3 regions of the Streptomyces sp. NPDC091412 genome follow, and region 2 is predicted to be linked to each of the others. Evidence: riboswitches for the same ligand, from Rfam matches in the RefSeq annotation. Region 2 holds a riboswitch; each other region holds the start of a gene.

Region 1 (7,097 bases), on a different contig from region 2:
GGTACGGGGACGTACGTGCGACTGGCGAAGCCTTACGCTTCGCGGCTCAGCCTCCGGGGCGCCTCGGCCCCCGGAACGGCTCGGCCTTCGAAGCGGCTCAGCCCTTGAAGCGCGGGAAGGCCGAGCGGCCGGCGTACACCGCGGCGTCGTCGAGGATCTCCTCGATGCGCAGCAGCTGGTTGTACTTGGCGACGCGCTCGGAGCGGGCCGGGGCGCCGGTCTTGATCTGGCCGCAGTTGGTGGCGACGGCCAGGTCGGCGATCGTGACGTCCTCGGTCTCGCCGGAGCGGTGGGACATCATGCACTTGAAGCCGCTGCGCTGGGCCAGCTCGACGGCGTCCAGGGTCTCGGTGAGCGAACCGATCTGGTTCACCTTCACGAGCAGCGCGTTGGCGGCGCCGTCCTCGATGCCGCGGGCGAGGCGCTCGGGGTTGGTGACGAACAGGTCGTCGCCGACGAGCTGGACCTTGTCGCCGAGCTTGTCGGTGATGACCTTCCAGCCGGCCCAGTCGTCCTCGAACAGCGGGTCCTCGATGGAGACGAGCGGGTAGGCGGCCACCAGCTCCTCGTAGTACTCGGTCATCTCCGCCGCCGAGCGCTCCTTGCCCTCGAAGACGTACTTGCCGTCCTTGTAGAACTCGGAGGCGGCGACGTCGAGCGCGAGGGCGATCTGCTCGCCGGGGGCGTAGCCGGCTTCCTTGATCGCCTCGAGGATGAGGTCGAGGGCCTCGCGGTTGGAGCCGAGGTTCGGGGCGAAGCCGCCCTCGTCGCCGAGGCCGGTGGACAGGCCCTTGCTCTTCAGGACCTTCTTCAGCGTGTGGTAGACCTCGGTGCCCCAGCGCAGGGCCTCGGAGAAGGACTCCGCGCCGATCGGGGCGATCATGAACTCCTGGATGTCCACGTTGGAGTCGGCGTGCGAGCCGCCGTTCAGGATGTTCATCATCGGCACCGGCAGCAGGTGCGCGTTCGGACCGCCCAGGTAGCGGAAGAGGGGGAGGTCCGAGGCCTCGGAGGCGGCGTGGGCGACGGCGAGGGAGACGCCGAGGATGGCGTTGGCGCCCAGCGAGCCCTTGTTGTCGGTGGCGTCCAGGTCGAACATGGCCTGGTCGATCAGACGCTGCTCGGTGGCGTCGTAGCCGACGAGCTCCGGGCCGATCTGCTCGATCACGGCGAGGACAGCCTTCTCGACGCCCTTGCCCTGGTAGCGGTTGGGGTCGCCGTCACGGAGCTCGATGGCCTCGAAGGCACCGGTGGAGGCGCCGGAGGGGACGGCGGCACGACCGGTGCTGCCGTCGTCGAGGCCGACCTCGACCTCGACCGTGGGGTTGCCTCGGGAGTCCAGGATTTCCCGGGCTACGACGACGTCGATGGACGGCACGAGCATCTCCTTCTGGGATGTGACGCTGGAAGTGCGGGGCGTGAGCCTTGCGACTAGAGCCTAACCGTCCCGGGGCGGCGACCGGCCGACCGACCGCCTCGTGGACAGAGTGACGGTACCCTTTGTTCCCGCTCGGAACAAAGAGACGGGGAAGGTTCGGGAACGGCCGGGTGTGCGGGAGACGAAAAAAACCCGCCCCCGCGCGTAGGGGGAACGCGCCGGGGCGGGGGCCCATGAAGGGCGGTGCGGGCCCTTACTTCAGGTGGAGCTGCTGGCCCGGGTAGATGAGGTCGGCGTTGTCGACGATGTTCTTGTTCAGCTCGAACAGCTTCTTCCAGCCGCCCTGGACGCCGTGCTGGGCGGCGATGGAGCTGAGGGTGTCGCCGGCGACCACCTTGTACTCGCCGTCACCCTTCTTGACCTTCTCGCCGGTGGGCGTGGTGACGGTCCTGCTCGGGGCGGGACGCGTCGCGGAGCGGTTGGCGGCCTGCTGCTCGGTCGAGCGGGTGGTGGTGCTCTTGGCGGAGCTGCCGCTCGACGACGAGGACGAGGCCGACGACGAGGACGAGGCCGACGACGAGGACGAGGGGGCGCCGCCGGTGTAGGCGGCGCCGGACAGGCCCTTGCCGCAGACCGGCCAGGCACCCTTGCCCTGGCCCGCGAGGACCTTCTCGGCGACGGTTATCTGCTGCGACTTGGAGGCCAGGTCCGCGCGCGACGCGTAGGCGGTGCCGCCGTACCCGGCCCAGGTGGAGTTGGTGAACTGGAGGCCGCCGTAGAAGCCGTTGCCGGTGTTGATGGACCAGTTGCCGCCGGACTCGCACTGGGCGACCGCGTCCCACTCGGAGGCGGTGGCGGCGGAGGCGTCGCCGACCGCCATCAGCGGGGCGGCGACTGCGGCGCCGGCGACACCGGCGAGCGCGATGACACGGGTGGTCCTGGACGTACGGCGATGCTTGCCCTTGCTGGAGAACAGCATGGATGGATCCCCTCACCGACGCCTGCGAGGTGAGCTGTCGGGTTCGGGCCGGTTGAGTTGCCCGGCCGTGCCTCGTACACGAGGCACGGCTCCACCCCTAGCCGCTCCGGTCAACTGCCCGGCGCGGCACTTACCTTGGGTCCCCCGCTCCTGCCCACGGCGCTTGACGCGACGACTGTTCCCGTGCGGCCGCTGGCAGGATTCGGCGTTGCGGCAGCCGGGGCTCGCGGTGACGAGCGGTCACGACCGTAGGCATGCGCTTCGCCGAATTCCAAAGACGATCAGGGCTTCTGAGACTCATCCCACACTTTCCCCGAATGGGACATTCAGCGCGAAGCGTGGCGTGAACTCCGCCTACTTTTGGGGCGTTTCGGTAGGGACATTCAGGGTCTGACCGGCAGAGATGTGATTCGGGTCGGACCCGATCGCCCCCTTGTTCGCCGCGTACAGCGCGTCCCATCCGCCCGGAACGTCAAGGGAGTCGGCGATGGACTCGAGGGAGTCGCCGGCGCGGACGGTGTAGGAGTCGGCGACGACGGCCCGCGCGGAGCCGCCGCGGGAGGCGTGACGGCCGGAGGAGGCGGCCGAGTGGCTGTCGGCCGGGTCCTCGACGGCACTGCCGCCGCGGTGACGCCCACCGCTGAGCGCGCCGGTGTCGACCAGGGCCGAAGTGCCGCCGACCTGCCACGAGTTGTCCGTATAGCCCGGCTGCGGCGCGACCGAGGGCGAGGCGTCGGGCGACTGCGACCCGCCTGCCGCGGCATCGGAGGACGCGTCGGACTCGGCCGGCTCGCCCTTCTTGGCGGGCGAGGACGGCGAAGGGGAGGACGTGGCGGGGGGCGCGGTCGACGAGCCGGAGGGATCGATTGAACCAGGGTCGACATCCGACGAGCCGGACGAACCGGACGAGCCGGACGGATCGCCCGACGACGCCTGCGACGAGTCGGACAGACCGAGGTCGTCCGTGAGGGACTTTCCGGAGGAGCTGGAGGATCCGGACGAATCACCCACGCCGGTGTCGACCTTCGCCGCCCCGGACTTCTTGCCGAGTCCGGAGAGCAACCCGCACGTCGGCCAGGCACCGGGACCCTTGTCGGCGAGCAGCTTCTCGGCCACGGATATCTGCTGGGACCGGCTGGCCTGGTCGGCGCTCGAGGCGTAGTCGAGGCCGCCGTACTTCTCCCAGTCGTCCTGCGTCAACTGGAGGCCGCCGTAGTAGCCATTACCGGTGTCGGCGCTCCAGGCGCCGCCACTCTCGCACTTGGCCACCTTGTCCCACGCGTTGCCGTCGGCCGCGCTGGCGCCGCCGGCGCCGATCAGCGGGATGGCGATGGCGGATCCGGTCACTCCGGCTGCGACGAGGAGGGCCGGAGCCTGACGGGGCCGACGGTGACGACCGTTCCCGGAGAGCATACGGAGACCTTTCGTGCGACAGCGGTGACCCGCGTGGCGACCGCAGTCTCGGCGCCACGCTGATGGGTGAAAGTATCGGCTGACGATCGCTTGTCACAAGTTCATGCCGCACAGATCACGTGAAGATCACACTGTTGAGCATGTGTCACCTTCGTGTCCGCCAGTGGGTAGGCGTGGTGCGGCGGCGGGCGCCTTTTCCTGCCTTGTCCGGCTTCCCCGCGACTTACCGACCGGGTGTGAACCGCACCGGCAGCGTCCGCAGTCCGCGCATGATGAGCCCGCCACGCCAGCGCAACTCGGCTGGATCCGCACCCAGTTGCAGGTCCGGGAGCCGGGTGAGGAGAGTGGCCAGCGCGGTCTGGCCCTCCAGGCGGGCGAGCGGTGCGCCGAGGCAGTAGTGGATGCCGTGTCCGTAGCCGAGGTGTTGATTGTCACGCCGCCCGAGATCGAGGACGTCGGGGCCGGCGAACCGCTCCGGGTCCCGGTCGGCGGCGGCGAGGACGACGAGGACCGGGTCGCCGGCGGCGATGTCCTGCCCGCCGATGGTGAGCGGCCGGGTGGCGTAGCGCCAGGTGGCCAGCTCCACCGGCCCGTCGTAGCGCAGGAGTTCCTCCACTCCCGTCTCCAGCAGGCCGCCGTCCCCCTCGGCGAGGGACCGCTGGAGCCGGTCCCGCTGCTCGGGGTGGGTGAGCAGGGCGTAGGTGCCGTTGCCGATGAGGTTGACGGTGGTCTCGAAACCGGCGAACAGAAGGATGAAGGCCATGGCGGCGGCCTCGTTCTCGGTGAGGTGCTCGCCGTGGTCGGAGGCGCGGATGAGCGCGGAGATGAGGTCCTCGCCGGGGACGGGCTCGGCCGGGAGCGCCTCGCGCTTGCGGTGGATGAGGTCCGCGAGATAGCCGCGCATCTTCTTCACGGAGCGGGCGACCCCGCCGCGCGGGCCCTTGCCGTGGCGGATCATCATGCCCGCCCAGTCCCGGAAGTCGTCCTGGTCCTCGCGGGGGACGCCGAGCAGGTCGCAGATGGCGTAGATGGGCAGCGGGAAGGCGAACTCGTGGATGAGGTCGGCGGTGCCGCGCTCGGCGAACCCGTCGATGAGTCCGTCGGCCAGCTCCTGCACACGCGGGGCGAACTCGGCGACACGGCGCGGGGTGAACGCCTTGCTGACCAGCCGGCGCAGCCGGGTGTGGTCCGGCGGGTCGATGTTCAGCAGGTGGGTCATCAGCTCGGCCTTGCGCTCGCCGGGGATGCCGGTCTTGCCCTTGGCGTGCGCGGACTCGGCGTGGTGCGCCGGATTCTTGGACAGCCGCTGGTCGGCCAGGGCCTGCCTGGCGTCCGCGTACCGGGTGACCAGCCAGGCCTCCACTCCGCTGGGCAGACGGGTCCTGTGCACGGGGGCGTGCTCGCGCAGCCAGGCGTAGGCCGGGTAGGGGTTGCTCGCGAACTCCCAGGTGAACAGGGCGGGTGGCTGGTCGTGCATACGGTTGACCCTAGTGCTGTGACCGGGGATCCGGCGCAAGGGCTTCCGCCCCTGCCGCCGCCACGGCCCTCCCCGTCCCCGGCGGCGATGCCCCCGGCACCCTGCCGCCCCGCCCGCGCCCCTCAGGGCCTTCGGGTGCCCTCTGTTTCCACGATCGCGTCCCGGTACGCGCGCGCCGCCGCGCGCAGTGCCGCCTCCGGGTCGACGCCCTCCGCCTCGGCGCGGGCGGCCAGCGCCAGCAGCTCGTATCCGAAGCCCTCCCTCGCCGGGAGGGGGACCTCCAGGCCCGCCGTGCGGACCCGGGAGGCCAGCTTGGCGGCGAGGGCGAGGCCGGGCTGGCCGAGGGGGACGCCCTCGGTCACGGAGGTGCGCCGCTTCTCCTCGGCCTTGGTGCGCAGCCAGTGCGCCTTGACCTCCTCCGGGGTGGTGGCGGTCTCGTCACCGAAGACGTGCGGGTGGCGGTGGATCAGCTTGGCGACGATGGTGCCGGCCACGTCGTCGATGGAGAACGGCTCCTCGGGGTCCTCCTCGGCGATACGGGCGTGGAAGACCACCTGGAGCAGGACGTCGCCCAGTTCCTCGCGCAGCTCCTCGCGGTCGCCGTCCTCGATCGCCTCGACCAGCTCGTACGCCTCCTCGATGCCGTACTTGGCCAGGCCCTTGTGGGTCTGCCGGGACGACCAGGGGCACTCGGCGCGGATGCGGTCCATGACCTGGACGAGGTCGAGCAGGCGGGCGCCGGGCAGGTCGTAGGAGGCGGGCAGCAGCTCCAGCTCCGGCATGTTCACACGGCCGGAGCCGGCCAGGCGGGCCAGTCCGTCGGTCAGGGCGGGTTCGCCCTCGCCGGTGGCCACGACGACGACCGTACGGCCGCCGGCGCACGCGTCCACCAGTTCCTCGGCGCTCGGTGCCGCCTCGTCCACGGCTATGCCCGCCTCGCGCAGATACGGCAGCTGCGGATGAGCGCCGTCCGCGCACAGCACCCGGTCGGCCGCGCGCAGCACCTGCCAGGCGGGCCAGGACAGCAGCCCGGGGGCGACCCGGTGGCTGGTGGTGAGCAGGACGATCCGGCCCGAGGCCGCTGCGGAGGTGGTCGTGCTGGTGGTGTTCACGGTCCGAACGTAACGCACGCCCGCGACGTCACCCCTGGTTGTCCACAGGCCGGGGGCCGTCCCCCCGGCCCGTTGTCCGGTTGTCCACAGGTCCGGCCGTCCGGCGTCCGGTCAGGCCGACTGCTTCGCGTCCTCCGCCGAGACGTCCCGCAGCCACGGCGTCTTGGCGTTCACGAGGGTGCTCTTCTCGACGTCCCACGTGCCGTAGCGCGGGTTGAGGTCGACGTGGAGGTCGGCGGAGGCCTCGGACAGCGCCTTCCAGAACGCCGGCTGGCCGGCGTCGGTGTGCAGATGCGCCGCGAGCTTCTGCGCCTTCACCTGGAGGCGGAGGTTGTCGTCGAGGCGCTGCGGGGGCACCCCGTACCGCTGGAGCCAGGTGTCCTCGAGCGCCTTGGCGCCACCCGCCTGCTGCTCGAGACCGGTACGCAGCTGCTGGACCTCGCCGCGGCTGACGCTGAGGCCGGCGTTGCGGGCGGCGCGGTCCAGCACCTGGTCGAGCACCATCTGGTGCAGCGTGTCCCGGGCGAGCGTGCCGGTCGAGACGACGGCCTGCTGGTACTGCGCCTCGTCGGCCACCGCGGCCCGCTGCGCCTCGCGCACCTCGCTGACCCGGCTCTGCAACTGCCCGAAGGTGATCCGCTGGCCGCCGACCACGGCCGCAGCGCCCGGATGCGCGTCGCTTCCACAGGCGGTGAGCAGGGGTGCCGCCGCGAGGATCGTGGCGGACAGGACGAGCGC
Region 2 (7,097 bases):
GGACCCGGGCCTGCCGGACCCGGGCCCGGACCCTGCGGAACTGCCGGCCTAGACGGGCCCGGCGACCACCGCCACCGTCTTCGGCAGCGACACGCCCGAGCCGTCACGGCGCGGGTCGACCTCCGGGAGTTCGGCCGGGCCGCCGTTCTTCTGGGCGGCCACGACCGGGGTGGGACCCGCCCAGGCGAAGGCCAGGCAGTCCTCGCCCTTCAGGAACCGCTGGCAGCGCACGCCGCCGGTGGCGCGGCCCTTGCGCGGGTACTGGTCGAACGGCGTGACCTTGCCCGTCGTCTGCACGGAGTCGTCCAGCGTGCCGCGCGAGCCGGCCACGGTGAAGACGATCGCGTCCGCGGCCGGATCGACGGCCGTGAACGAGATGACCTTGACGCCGTCCGCGAGCTTGATGCCGGCCATGCCGCCGGCCGCGCGGCCCTGCGGGCGGACCTGGGAGGCCTGGTAGCGCAGGAGCTGGGCGTCGTCCGTGATGAAGACCAGGTCCTCCTCGCCGGTGCGCAGCTCGGCGGCGCCGACGATCCGGTCACCCTCCTTGAGCGTGATGACCTCCAACTCCTCCTTGCTGGAGGGGTAGTCGGGGACGACCCGCTTGACGACGCCCTGTTCGGTGCCGAGCGCCAGGCCCGGCGACGACTCGTCCAGCGTGGTCAGGCAGACCGCGGTCTCGTCGTCCTCCAGGGAGACGAACTCCGCCAGCGGCGCGCCGCCGGCGAGGTTCGGCGCCGACGTCGTCTCCGGCAACTGCGGCAGGTCGACGACGTTCACGCGGAGCAGGCGGCCCCCCGACGTCACCACGCCCACCTCGCCCCGGGCGGTCGCCGGGACCGCCGAGACGATCACGTCGTGCTTCTGCCGCTTGCCGCCCCCGCCCCGCGCGAACGGGTCGCCGTTCGCCGTGCGGGCCATCAGGCCGGTCGAGGACAGCAGGACGCGGCACGGGTCGTCCGCCACCTGCAACGGCACCACGGCGGCCGGGGTGCCGCTCGCCTCCAGCAGCATCGTGCGCCGCGGAGTGCCGAACTTCTTGGCGACCGCGGCCAGTTCGGCCGAGACCAGCTTGCGCAGCTCGGCGTCGGACTCCAGGATCCGGGTCAGCTCCTCGATCTCCGCGACGAGCTTGTCCTTCTCCGCCTCCAGCTCGATGCGGTCGAACCTGGTCAGACGGCGCAGCGGGGTGTCGAGGATGTACTGCGTCTGGACCTCGCTCAGCGAGAAGCGCCGCATCAGGCGCTCCTTGGCCTGCGCGGAGTTGTCGCTGGAGCGGATCAGACGGATGACCTCGTCGATGTCCACCAGCGCGGTGAGCAGGCCCTCGACCAGGTGCAGCCGGTCGCGCCGCTTGGTACGGCGGTACTCGCTGCGGCGCCGTACGACGTCGAAGCGGTGGTCGAGGTAGACCTCCAGCAGCTCCTTCAGGCCGAGCGTGAGGGGCTGGCCGTCGACCAGGGCGACGTTGTTGATGCCGAAGGACTCCTCCATCGGCGTCAGCTTGTAGAGCTGCTCCAGGACGGCCTCCGGCACGAAGCCGTTCTTGATCTCGATGACCAGGCGCAGTCCGTGCGCGCGGTCGGTGAGGTCCTTGACGTCGGCGATCCCCTGGACCTTCTTCGAACCGACCAGGTCCTTGATCTTGGCGATCACCTTCTCCGGGCCCACGGAGAAGGGCAGCTCGGTGACCACCAGCCCCTTGCGGCGCGCCGTCACGGTCTCCACCGAGACCGTCGCGCGGATCTTGAAGGTGCCGCGGCCGGTCTCGTAGGCGTCCCTGATCCCGGACAGGCCGACGATCCGGCCGCCCGTGGGCAGGTCCGGACCCGGGACGTGTCGCATCAGGGCGTCCAGGTCCGCGTTGGGGTGGCGGATCAGGTGGCGGGCGGCCGCGATGACCTCGTTGAGGTTGTGCGGGGGCATGTTCGTGGCCATGCCGACGGCGATGCCCGAGGAGCCGTTCACCAGCAGGTTCGGGAAGGCGGCCGGCAGGGCCACCGGCTCCTGCTCCTGGCCGTCGTAGTTGGGGGAGAAGTCGACGGTGTCCTCGTCGATGGACTCCGTCATCAGACTCGTGGCCTCGGCCATCCGGCACTCGGTGTACCGCATGGCGGCCGGCGGGTCGTCGTTGCCCAGCGAGCCGAAGTTGCCGTGGCCGTCGACGAGCGGGACACGCATCGAGAAGGGCTGGGTCAGGCGCACCAGGGCGTCGTAGATCGACGCGTCGCCGTGCGGGTGCAGCTTGCCCATGACCTCGCCGACGACGCGCGCGCACTTCACGTAGCCGCGGTCGGGGCGAAGCCCCATCTCGTTCATCTGGTAGACGATGCGGCGGTGCACCGGCTTGAGTCCGTCCCGGGCGTCCGGCAGGGCGCGGGAGTAGATGACCGAGTACGCGTACTCGAGGAAGGAGCCCTGCATCTCGTCGACGACGTCGATGTCGAGGATCCGCTCCTCGTACGAGTCGTCGGGCGGCGGGGTCTTCGTGCTGCGGCGGGCCATCGCTGCCGGCTCCTTGCTGAAGCGTGACGGGATCTGACGCGGACCATTGTGGACCGCGCGACCGACAACGCGGACCACGCCCCGTCCCCACAGGGCCGTTCCGCGATCCCGTCCCGCCTCCGGGGGCCCTCCTGCCGTCGGCTGCCGCGCCCTTGTCCGTCCCGTGGTCCCTGAGGGCGGTGGTGCTTCTGTGGCGCGTGCGAAGCCCCTTCACATCCCGCTCTGCTGCCCTGCCGCCGTGGCGCGTGGCTTTCCGTCTCGCTCTCGGCGTACGGGTCGTGGGAACTTCGCCAGGGATCCACACGCTTGCATACAGTGGCAGGACCGGTAGGAAAAGGGCGGTTCGCAGACCGCCCACGCGATCGAAGGGACGTACATGCCCATGGGTCACACGGCCGCAGCCGAGGCAGACTCCGGCGGCCTGACAGCGACCGAGCACCGCCTGGCCAACGGCCTGCGCGTGGTGCTCTCCGAGGACCACCTGACCCCGGTCGCGGCGGTGTGCCTCTGGTACGACGTCGGCTCGCGCCACGAGGTCAAGGGGCGTACAGGCCTGGCTCACCTTTTCGAGCACCTGATGTTCCAGGGCTCCGCCCAGGTCAAGGGCAACGGCCACTTCGAGCTGGTGCAGGGCGCGGGCGGCTCGCTCAACGGCACCACCAGCTTCGAGCGCACCAACTACTTCGAGACCATGCCCGCCCACCAGCTGGAGCTCGCCCTCTGGCTGGAGGCCGACCGCATGGGCTCGCTGCTCGCGGCCCTGGACGACGAGTCCATGGAGAACCAGCGGGACGTCGTCAAGAACGAGCGCCGCCAGCGTTACGACAACGTCCCCTACGGCACCGCCTTCGAGCGGCTGACCGCCCTCGCCTACCCGGAGGGCCACCCGTACCATCACACGCCGATCGGGTCGATGGCGGACCTGGACGCGGCCACCCTGGAGGACGCGCGCGCGTTCTTCCGCACGTACTACGCGCCCAACAACGCCGTCCTGTCGGTCGTCGGTGACATCGACCCGCAGCAGACGCTCGCCTGGATCGAGAAGTACTTCGGCTCCATCCCGTCCCACGACGGCAAGCCCGAGCCCCGCGACGGCTCCCTGCCCGAGGTCATCGGCGGGCAGCTGCGCGAGGTCGTCGAGGAGGAGGTCCCGGCCCGCGCCCTGATGGCCGCCTACCGGCTCCCGCACGACGGCACGCGCGCGTGCGACGCGGCCGACCTGGCGCTCACCATCCTCGGCGGCGGCGAGTCCTCCCGGCTCTACAACCGGCTGGTGCGCCGCGACCGTACGGCCGTCGCGGCCGGCTTCGGACTGCTGCGGCTGGCCGGCGCGCCCTCCTTGGGCTGGCTGGACGTGAAGACCTCCGGCGACGTCGAGGTCCCCGTCATCGAGTCGGCCATCGACGAGGAGCTCGCCCGGTTCGCCGAACAGGGCCCGACGGCCGAGGAGATGGAGCGCGCCCAGGCCCAACTGGAGCGCGAGTGGCTGGACCGTCTCGGCACGGTCGCCGGCCGCGCCGACGAACTGTGCCGCTACGCCGTCCTGTTCGGCGACCCGCAGCTCGCCCTGACCGCGGTCAAGCGCGTCCTGGAGGTGACGCCCGAGGAGGTCCAGGAGGCCGCCGAGTCCCGCCTGCGCCCCGACAACCGCGCGGTGCTCGTCTACGAGCCGACCGCCGCCGACGTGCAGGACGACGACCGGGACGCGGACGCCGCGGCCACCGACGAGACCGAGGAGGCGGCGAAGTGACCGAGCTCGCCACGATGGAGTTCCACCCCCAGCCCCGGGCCGGCGCGGCCAAGCCGTGGGCGTTCCCCGCGCCCGAGCGCGGGACGCTGGACAACGGCCTGACGGTGCTGCGCTGTCACCGCCCCGGCCAGCAGGTCGTCGCCGTGGAGGTGCTGCTGGACGCGCCCCTGGAGGCGGAGCCGGCCGGCCTGGACGGCGTCGCCACGATCATGGCGCGGGCCTTCTCCGAGGGCACCGACAAGCACTCCGCCGAGGAGTTCGCCGCCGAGCTGGAGCGCGCGGGCGCCACCCTCGACGCGCACGCCGACCACCCCGGCGTACGGCTGAGCCTGGAGGTCCCGGCCTCCCGTCTGGCCAAGGGGCTCGGCCTGCTGTCCGACGCCCTCAGGGCGCCCGCGTTCGCCGACTCCGAGGTCGAGCGGCTGGTGCGCAACCGGCTCGACGAGATCCCGCACGAGCTGGCCAACCCGGCCCGCCGCGCCGCCAAGGAGCTGTCCAAGGAGCTCTTCCCGGCCGGCTCGCGCATGTCGCGTCCGCGCCAGGGCACCGAGGAGACGGTCGTCACCATCGACTCCGCGGCCGTCCGCTCCTTCTACGCCCGGCACGTGCGCCCGGCCACGGCCACCGCCGTGGTCGTCGGCGACCTCACCGGCGTCGACCTCGACGAGCTGCTGGACCGGACCCTGGGCGCCTGGACCGGTTCGCCCGCCAAGCCGCGGCCCGTGCCGCCGGTGACCGCCGACGACACCGGCCGCGTGGTCATCGTGGACCGGCGCGGCGCCGTGCAGACGCAGCTGCTCATCGGCCGGATCGGCCCCGACCGGCACGACCGCGTGTGGAGCGCCCAGGTGCTCGGCACCTACTGCCTCGGCGGCACCCTCACCTCCCGCCTGGACCGCGTCCTGCGCGAGGAGAAGGGCTACACCTACGGGGTGCGGGCGTTCGGCCAGGTGCTGCGCTCGGCCCCCGACGGGTCGGGCGCCGCGATGCTCGCCATCAGCGGCTCGGTCGACACCCCGAACACCGGCCCGGCCCTGGACGACCTGTTCACGGTGCTGCGCAAGCTCGCCGCCGAGGGCCTCACCGACGCCGAGCGGGACGTCGCCGTGCAGAACCTCGTCGGCGTGGCGCCGCTGAAGTACGAGACGGCCGCCGCCGTGGCCGGCACGCTCGCCGACCAGGTCGAGCAGCACCTGCCCGACGACTACCAGGCGACGCTCTATCAGCAGCTCGCCGCGACCGGCACGGTGGAGGCGACCGCGGCCGTCGTCAACGCGTTCCCGGTGGACCGGCTGGTGACGGTCCTCGTCGGTGACGCGGCGCAGATCAGGGAGCCGGTCGAGGCCCTGGGCGCCGGCCGGGTCACCGTCGTCGCGGCCGAGTAGAGGTACCACCTCGTTGCCGCCGCCGTCGCACGCGCGACGAACGGCACACGCGCACGTGGGGCCCTGGTGACCGAAGCGTCACCAGGGCCCCACGATGTCCGAATTGAGGGGGAGGTTGCCTGTCTGCCCTGTGGTATGCGCTACAAAACTTCTGATCCGTTTGGGAATTGAAAGCGGCCCCGTTTAGCGTCGGTGCGGCTGTTCGTCGGGCAGTGCGCCGCGTCCGCGGCACCGGACAGTCATCGCCGAGTCCCCGTACGGCGTGAGCCAGGGGAGCCGGGGACCCACCGTCCCTGGGGTGAATCGGACACCCGCGCATGCCGCGAGGGGGCCGTAGGAGACCTTCCTGCTCCGAACCCGTCAGCTAACCCGGTAGGCGACAGGGAAGGAAAGGACCCACGTCTCCATGGCGTTCACCCGCGCCGCCGGGAAGCACCGCCGGCCGAGCCGGATGCACCGCACCACCGCCCGCGCGGCGGGCGTCGCGGCCCTGGCCACCACCGGCGTCATCGGCACCCTCGCCGCCCCGGCCCTCGCCGCGGAGGCCCCCGCGCCCGAGGACACCGGCCTCACCCCGGTCGTCACCATGGGCGACAGTGTCGCCGAGAAGATCGACGCCCAGGCCGTCGCCCAGCACAGGGCCGCCGCGCGCAAGCAGGCCGAGGAGGCCGCGCGCAAGAAGGCCGCGGAGGAGCGCGAGGCCAAGGCGCGCGCCGCCCGTGAGGCAGAGCGCGAGCGTCTCAACGCCTTCGTGACGCCGATCCTCGACTCCTACATATCGACCGGCTACCGCACCGGCGGCTCCCTGTGGTCCTCCGGCACCCACACCGGCATCGACTTCCACGCCGCCAGCGGCACCACCGTCCACGCGGTCGGCATCGGCACCGTCGTCGAGACCGGCTGGGGCGGGGCGTACGGCAACCAGGTCGTGATCAGGATGGCCGACGGCATGTACACCCAGTACGGGCACCTGTCGTCCATCGGGGTCTCGGTGGGCCAGCAGGTCATCCCGGGCCAGCGGATCGGCCTGTCCGGCGCGACCGGCAACGTCACCGGACCGCACCTGCACTTCGAGGCCCGTACGTCCCCGGACTACGGCTCCGACGTCGACCCCGTGGCCTACCTCCGCAAGCACGGCGTCAGCGTCTGACCCGCCGCGTCTGCGCACCGCGCGGCGCGCCACGCGACACTCCCGAAGCCCCGGCTCCCGAGCCGGGGCTTCCGGTATTCCCGGCCGTGTTCCGTTCCCGTGTTCCCGTGTTCCGGTGTTCCGGTGTTCCGGGGCCCGCCGGGCACGGCGAAGCCGTGCCACCCGGACCGGGCGGCACGGCTTGGGCGCTGGACCGGACCTGCCGGTCAGACGGTCTCGGGAAGCTCCCCGAGCCCCTCGGCGACCAGCTTGGCCAGCCGGTCCAGCGCGGCGTCCGCGCCATCGGCGTCGGAGGCCAGGACGACCT
Region 3 (7,097 bases), on a different contig from region 2:
ATAGCCGCCGGTCAGCGCCTTGCCCACGCACATCACGTCCGGAGTGACGTCGGCGTGCTCCGCCGCGAACAGGGCGCCGGTGCGCCCGAACCCGGTCGCGATCTCGTCGAACACCAGGAGCACGTCGTGCGCGTCGCACACCTCGCGCAGCACCCGCAGATAGGCGGGGGAGTGGAAGCGCATTCCACCCGCGCCCTGCACCACCGGTTCGACGATCACGGCGGCCAGTTCGCCGGCGTGCCGTTCGACCGTCTCCCGCAGATGGTCGGCGTACGCCTCCTCGTACTCGGCCGGCGGCGCGTCCGCGAAGACCTGACGCGGCAGCACACCGGTCCACAGCTCGTGCATCCCGCCCTCGGGGTCGCACACGGACATCGGCTGCCAGGTGTCCCCGTGGTAGCCGCCCCGCCAGGTCAGCAGCCGCCGCTTGTCCGGCCGGCCGAGCGAGCGCCAGTACTGAAGGCACATCTTGACCGCGACCTCGACCGACACCGAACCGGAGTCGGCGAGGAACACATGATCGAGGCCCTCTGGTGACATGTCGACAAGGAGCTTCGCGAGCCGGACGGCGGGCTCGTGCGTGAGCCCGCCGAACATCACGTGGCTCATCCGTTCCAGCTGACCCCGGGCGGCCTCGTTCAGCACCGGGTGGTTGTAGCCGTGGATCGCCGCCCACCACGACGACATGCCGTCGACCAGTTCGCCCGAGCCGTCCGCGAGTCGCAGCCGTACCCCGCTCGCCGACTCCACGACGAGCGGTTCGTGGCGGCCGGGCATGGGTCCGTACGGGTGCCACACGTGCCGCCGGTCGAGGTCCAGCAGCTCGGGCACGCCCGGGCCGGGCGTGGTGTGCGGTTCAGGCATTGGGCGCGAGGTCCGTTCCGGCGCCCCGGCGGCGTACGGAGACGAGATCCGTGCGCGGCTCGTTGCCCGTCGCGGCCGGTGCCGATGCCGGTTCCTCCGCCGGTGCCGCGGCGGGACCGCAGACCCCGCCACCCTGGTGCGATCCGCACCCCGGCCCCTCGTGCGATCCGCATCCCGAGCCTTCGTGGGACCCGCACCCCGTGCCGCCGTGGGACCCGCACCCGCCCCCGGCCGCCACCCGGTGCTCGGGCAGCGTCACCTGGTCGGCGCCCTCCACCTCGAACCCGGCGTCCGCGATCATCTCCAGGTCGGCCCTGCCCGCCTGGCCCTCGCTGGTCAGGTAGTCGCCGAGGAAGATCGAGTTGGCCAGGTGCAGCGCGAGGGGCTGCATGGTGCGCAGGTGCACCTCGCGGCCGCCCGCGATCCGCACCTCCACGTCGGGACAGACGAACCGGACCATCGCCAGGATCCGCAGGCAGCGCTGCGGGGTCAGGTTCCACTCCTTGGCGAGCGGTGTGCCCTCGAACGGGATCAGGAAGTTCACCGGAACGGAGTCCGGGTCCAGCTCGCGCAGCGAGAAGACCACGTCGACCAGGTCCTCGTCACTCTCGCCCATCCCGGCGATGAGCCCGGAGCAGGCGGACAGCCCGGCCGCGTGCGCCTTGTGCACCGTGTCCACCCGGTCGGCGTAGGTGTGGGTGGTGGTGATGTCGCCGTACGTCGCCTCGGAGGTGTTGAGGTTGTGGTTGTAGGCGTCGGCCCCGGCCTCGCGCAGCCGTTCGGCCTGGCCGTCGGAGAGCAGACCGAGGCAGGCGCACACCTCGACGCCCTCGTTCTGCTCCTTGATCGCCTTGATGGTGTCGGAGACCCGGTCCACGTCACGGTCGGTCGGACCGCGCCCGCTGGCCACCAGGCAGACCCGCTTCGCGCCGCCCGCCAGCCCCGCCGCGGCGGCCCTGGAGGCGTCGTCGGGCTTGAGCCAGGTGTACTTGAGGATGTCCGCCTTCGATCCGAGCCGCTGGGAGCAGTAGGAGCAGTCCTCGGGGCACAGGCCCGACTTGAGGTTGACGAGATAGTTGAGTTTCACCCGCCGGCCGAACCAGTGGCGGCGCACCTTCCCTGCCGCGGCCACCACGTCGAGCAGGTCGTCGTCGGAGGTGGCCAGTACGGCCAGAGCTTCCTCGCGGGTCGGCGACTCGCGCCGAAGCCCCTTGTCCACCAGCGTGTTCAGCAGGTTCATGAGAGCTGATCCTGTCCTACGGCCCGGTCCGCGGCCAAGGAGACTCCGCACAACGACGGGCGCATCGACATGTGGGTATTGCCACATCATGGGCGGCCGGCCCTGCCGCTAGGGTCTGTCCACTGCCTACAAAAGCCCCGGAGGACCCATGGCGTTCGGCTGGATCGAGGAGCAGGCGGACGCACGTCGCCGGGCCGGACTCGTACGGACCCTGCGGCCCCGCCCCGCCGACTCGCCGCTGCTCGACCTCGCGGGCAACGACTACCTGGGGCTGGCCCGCCATCCGGAGGTGACCGAGGGGGCCGCGGCCGCGGCGCGTACCTGGGGCGGCGGCTCCACCGGCTCCCGGCTGGTCACCGGCACCACCGAACTCCATGCCGAACTGGAGCGCGAACTGGCCGGATTCTGCGGTTTCGAGGCGGCGCTGGTCTTCTCCTCCGGATACGCCGCGAACCTGGCCGCGGTCACCGCGCTCGCGCCGCACGGCTCGCTCGTCGTCTCCGACGCGGGCAACCACGCCTCGCTCATCGACGGCTGCCGGCTGGCCCGGGGCACGACACAGGTCGTCGCGCACGCCGACCCGGACGCCGTGCGCAAGGCGCTCGGAACGCACGAGGGCCCGGCCGTACTCGTGTCGGACACGGTGTTCTCGGTCGACGGCGACGCGGCCCCGCTGGCGGAGTTCGCAGCGGTCTGCCGGGAGCACGGCGCCGGTCTCGTCGTCGACGACGCCCACGGGCTGGGCGTCCTGGGCGCGGGCGGCCGCGGCGCCGCGCACGCGGCCGGGCTGGCGGGCGCCGACGACGTGGTCGCCACGGCCACGCTGTCGAAGTCGCTCGGCAGCCAGGGCGGAGTCGTCCTCGGGCCCGGGCGGGTGATCGACCACCTGGTCAACGCGGCCCGGACGTTCATTTTCGACACCGGTCTCGCGCCCGCGGCCGCGGGTGCCGCCCTCGCGGCGCTGCGACTGCTGCGCCGCGAGCCGGAGCGGGCGGCACGCGCGCGTGCCGTGGCGGCCGAACTCCACGCACGCCTGACCGCCGCGGGCCTGGAGGCGGTGCGTCCGGACGCCGCGGTGGTCTCGGTGCGCGCGCCGTCCCCGGAGCGGGCCGTGCGATGGGCGGCCGACTGCCGGGCGGCCGGGCTGGCCGTGGGCTGTTTCCGTCCTCCTTCCGTGCCCGACGGCATCTCACGGCTGAGGCTGACCGCCCGCGCGGACCTCTCCGGGGCGCAGATCGAACGCGCTGTACGGGTGATCGGTGGAACACGACCATGAGTCGGCGTGACACGGCCGGGCACCACCAGGTGTGGATATGACCGGATTGTCCGTCAGGTGCGGTGTGCCGCGGCCGTGAAGCCTGCCCAGCTCGCGGGGGAGAAGAGCAGCGCGGGACCGGCCGGGGCCTTGGAGTCGCGCACGGCGAGCAGCCCGGCCCACGGTCCCGTGGCGGGCCGGGCCGTCTCGACGCAGTTGTTGGCTCCCGTGCTGTAGCTGCTGCGCAGCCAGCGCACGCCGTGCAGATCGGTGGTGGAAGGTACGTGCCGAGGCGGAGTGGACATGGGGCCTCCTTACGCGGTACGCGGTTGTGCGCCGTCAGGGGGTCTGGCGTATCCCGGCGATGAAGTCCAACGAGTCCTCGGGCGAGAGGGCGTGGATCCGCAGGGTGTCGAAGGCCTCGGCGTAGGCCTCTAGGTCTTCTTTCCGCTCGAGGTGGAGGCTACTCGTCAAGTGGTCGAGAACCACCACGTTCAGATCGGAAGTGTTCGAAAACGAGAAGATAACGAAAGGGCCGGTGATCCCGATGTGCGCGCCGGCGGCGAACGGCAACACCTGGAGCCGTACTTGGGGCAGCCGGGCCGCCTCCGTCAGCCGCTCCAGCTGCCGCCTCATGACCTCGGGCCCGCCCACCTCCCTGCGCAGCACCGCCTCGTCCAGCACCGCGTCGAGCTCCAGCGGCGGTCGCGAGCGCAGCACGTCCTGGCGGGCCAGCCGCACCTCCACCAGCGCGTCCAGCCGGTCCTCGTCGAGCCCGTCCACCGCGGCCCGGGTGACCGCGCGGGCGTACTCGGGTGTCTGGAGCAGTCCGGGAACGACCGAGGTCTCCAGGGTGCGCATCCTGCTCGCCTGCGACTCCAGGCTGATGAAGTCCCGATAGGTCGGCGGCAGCACTCCGCGATAGGCGTGCCACCAGTGGTGCCGGTCGCCGCCGTCGTCCAGCCCCGCGAGCACCAGGAGCAGCTCGCGCAGCTGGGTGTCGTGGACCGCGTACGCGTCCAGGAGCGAGCGCACGTCGGCCGGTTTCACCCCGCTGGTGCCGGTCTCGATCCGGCTGACCTTCGACTGGTGCCAGCCGACCAGGCGGGCCGCCTCACCGCTGGTGAGACCCGCGCCGGTGCGCAGCGCGCGCAGTTCGGCGCCCAGCTTCCGGCGGCGCACCTCGGGACCGTGCTGCATGGGCTACTCCCTCGCTCCCTCTGAACGCTCCACGCGACCCGCTCCGGATACGGTCTGCCGTCGCAGAGTTCACCGCATCGAGCGACAGATATATGCATATCTCGGTGGATCGCCACCGAGACCGGAGAGGTGATGGCAGTCTGACGGCGAAGCACCAGTGCGGGACCGTACTCGAACCATCCGCCAATTGTCGGACTCCGGCCCCGTGGGAAAGGGACGACCTCGCCATGGCAGACCATCTGGAAGCATCCGTCACTCTGCCGAGCGATCCCGCCTCGGTCTGTGCGGCCCGTGCCTATGTGGCCGGCACGCTCGCGGAGTGGGGCCTGCCGCCGTCCACGGACACCGCCGAGACGGTCCGGCTCATCGTGTCCGAACTCGCCACCAACGCCGTACAGCACACTTTGGGGCAGTCACCCACCTTCACGGTGGACCTCGTCCTCGTGCGTGACGAACGACTGCGCATCGGGGTCACCGACAGCCACCCCCGGTTCCCGAAACGCCTGCCGGCCGCTGTCCAGCAGGACAACGGCCGGGGCATGGTGATCATCCGGTGGCTCACCGCCGAGTGCGGCGGCAGACTGACCGTGCGGCCGACCCGGGAGGGCGGCAAGACGGTCTGCATCGAACTTCCGTGGACGGTTCCCGCCCGCCCCGTGACTGCCGCGGGTCAGGAACCGTAGGAACGTGCGGTGGCGACGTCGAAGCTCCGCCACCGCACGGCACCGCACTGCGGCCGGGTCAGCTCACCCGGCCGTACCAGACGCTCTTCGTCCAGATCTTCTGGAGCTTCACCACGTCCCCGGTCTTCGGAGCGTGCCAGATCTTGCCCTTGCCGGCGTAGATGCCCACGTGGTAGACGCGCGAGCCCGAGTGGAAGAACACCAGATCCCCGGCTCGGCGGCTGCCCGCGGAGATGTGCCGGCTGTTGTTGTACTGCTGTGCGGCCGTGCGGGGCAGCTTCTTGCCCGCCCTCTTGAACGAGTACAGCGTGAGCCCGGAGCAGTCGAACCTCCGCGGCCCCGTGGCGCCCCACTGGTAGGGCGACCCCTGCTTGGACGCCGCGATCCGCAGCGCCGTGTTCGCGGTGGTCACGGCCGAGGCCTCGGAGGCCACACCCGGGACCACGATCGAGCCGCCCACGGCGGCCAGGGTCAGGGCCGAGGCCGTGCCGGCCCGGGCCATCAGCGACGGGACACGATTGAGCGCAGTCATGCGCAACCCTTCGTCAGCCGCCTGTGAAGGATGACCTGTCGGATTCGGGCTGGCGAAGTTGCCCGGCCGCGTTGTCGCGGCTTCACCCCAAGGGCTGCTCGGACCGGCCATGGCGTGACCGTTCCGGCGACCCGTCGTGCTTGGGTCCTCCACTCCTGCCGATCCACTCCTGTCGACCGGTCATCCGGGCGGCGGCAGGACTCGGCGTCCGCCCGGACCGCCCCGCCGTTGTGGCGGGGGCTTGTCGTCAGACAGGGATCTTCACCTACGGATGTCCGAAAATCCCAATGGAACCGCGTGTTTGTGTTGTTACTCACCACGCGCCCGTTCGGGTGGACACCCTCGCGATCGAACGGTTGCCCCCGCCCGCGACGACCCCCGGACCAGCAGCGGAGCACCTCATTCCGCCATCCGTGGAGGCGTGTTGCGCGACTGCGGCGGTCCCGAAAAAGGAGCTGAACCTACACCGAAAGGCGGTCGGTCATTCGGGGCGATTTCACCCCGTGTCCAGACAGATGGGCCCCTTTTCCCGCCGAGACCGCGGCTGTGGACGACGTCAACTTCCGCAGTCGGGGGGAAGGGTGACACGGGCCGTGCGCCGCTCGCCGTCCAGCACTCACAGAGCCCGGGCCGGAGTGTCCGCGTGCGGCTCGGTCTCGCCCCGCCGGTGCATCAGTGCCCGGGTGCCGCGCAGCTCCACCGCCCTGCCGGCGAGCGCCTGGGCGGCCCTCGGGGCCCGGTAGGTGTCTCCGGGCCGTCCCGGGTTGACGCGGCCCAGCAGGTCGGCCGGCTCCAGGTGACGGTCGATCAGCTCCGCCTCGGCGCGGGTCGGCGCCGGCAGGGGTGGCGGCTCGGGTGGCGGCATCGGCGGCTCACCCCGCGTCCGGCGCGGTGCGCGTGGCTCCGCGGTTCGGGAGGATTCGGTCAATCAGTCCATATGTCAGGGCCTCTTGCGCGTCCAGCACCTGCTCCCGCTCCAGGTCGGTCCGCACCTGCCGCACGGACCGCCCGGTGCTCCGCGCGAGCAGCTCCTCCAGGCGGGCGCGCATCCGCGTCAGCTCGTCCGCCTGGACCGCCAGGTCGGACGCCTGGCCCCCGACCGGCTCGGGCGGTGACGGCTGCCGCAGGACCACGCGGGCGCCGGGCGGCGCGTACCGCTTGCCCGGGGTGCCCGCGGCCGGCAGCGCCGCCGCGGACGCGACGGCCTGGCCCAGTCGGATCGTCTCCACGTCCAGCACACGTACCGCATCGTGTCGTGGACGGCCGGCGTCGTGCTAGAACGAGCCGCCGGGCGAGTTGATGCAGAGCGAGATGTCCCGTCCG

Evidence for each region. A riboswitch is a leader RNA that binds a small molecule or an ion and turns the genes downstream of it on or off. The one in region 2 is predicted to bind cyclic di-AMP.
Region 1: linked by a shared signal. The riboswitch ahead of ACIQMV_RS30070 (transglycosylase family protein) and the one ahead of ACIQMV_RS07915 (M23 family metallopeptidase) in region 2 are both predicted to bind cyclic di-AMP.
Region 3: linked by a shared signal. The riboswitch ahead of ACIQMV_RS26130 (C40 family peptidase) and the one ahead of ACIQMV_RS07915 (M23 family metallopeptidase) in region 2 are both predicted to bind cyclic di-AMP.

What each region holds. Positions count from the first base shown of each region.
Region 1 is NZ_JBIVTV010000016.1:132,768-139,864, reverse strand. Features, by position in the region: gene eno (phosphopyruvate hydratase) at 98-1,384, opposite strand; gene ACIQMV_RS30070 (transglycosylase family protein) at 1,632-2,357, opposite strand; cyclic di-AMP (ydaO/yuaA leader) riboswitch at 2,362-2,529, opposite strand; gene ACIQMV_RS30065 (transglycosylase family protein) at 2,712-3,770, opposite strand; gene ACIQMV_RS30060 (cytochrome P450) at 3,994-5,247, opposite strand; gene ACIQMV_RS30055 (nucleoside triphosphate pyrophosphohydrolase) at 5,370-6,359, opposite strand; gene ACIQMV_RS30050 (SurA N-terminal domain-containing protein) at 6,471-7,097, opposite strand, start outside.
Region 2 is NZ_JBIVTV010000003.1:8,589-15,685, forward strand. Features, by position in the region: gene ACIQMV_RS07895 (CobW family GTP-binding protein) at 1-52, shown strand, start outside; gene ACIQMV_RS07900 (DNA topoisomerase (ATP-hydrolyzing) subunit A) at 49-2,505, opposite strand; gene ACIQMV_RS07905 (M16 family metallopeptidase) at 2,882-4,255, shown strand; gene ACIQMV_RS07910 (M16 family metallopeptidase) at 4,252-5,640, shown strand; cyclic di-AMP (ydaO/yuaA leader) riboswitch at 5,874-6,034, shown strand; gene ACIQMV_RS07915 (M23 family metallopeptidase) at 6,047-6,790, shown strand; gene ACIQMV_RS07920 (HPr family phosphocarrier protein) at 6,997-7,097, opposite strand, start outside.
Region 3 is NZ_JBIVTV010000012.1:124,978-132,074, reverse strand. Features, by position in the region: gene ACIQMV_RS26160 (adenosylmethionine--8-amino-7-oxononanoate transaminase) at 1-864, opposite strand, end outside; gene bioB (biotin synthase BioB) at 857-2,104, opposite strand; gene ACIQMV_RS26150 (8-amino-7-oxononanoate synthase) at 2,253-3,380, shown strand; gene ACIQMV_RS26145 (DUF397 domain-containing protein) at 3,434-3,664, opposite strand; gene ACIQMV_RS26140 (helix-turn-helix domain-containing protein) at 3,699-4,559, opposite strand; gene ACIQMV_RS26135 (ATP-binding protein) at 4,787-5,242, shown strand; gene ACIQMV_RS26130 (C40 family peptidase) at 5,301-5,774, opposite strand; cyclic di-AMP (ydaO/yuaA leader) riboswitch at 5,778-5,991, opposite strand; gene ACIQMV_RS26125 (hypothetical protein) at 6,391-6,639, opposite strand; partial or broken gene ACIQMV_RS26120 (ATP-dependent Clp protease proteolytic subunit) at 6,647-7,097, opposite strand, start outside.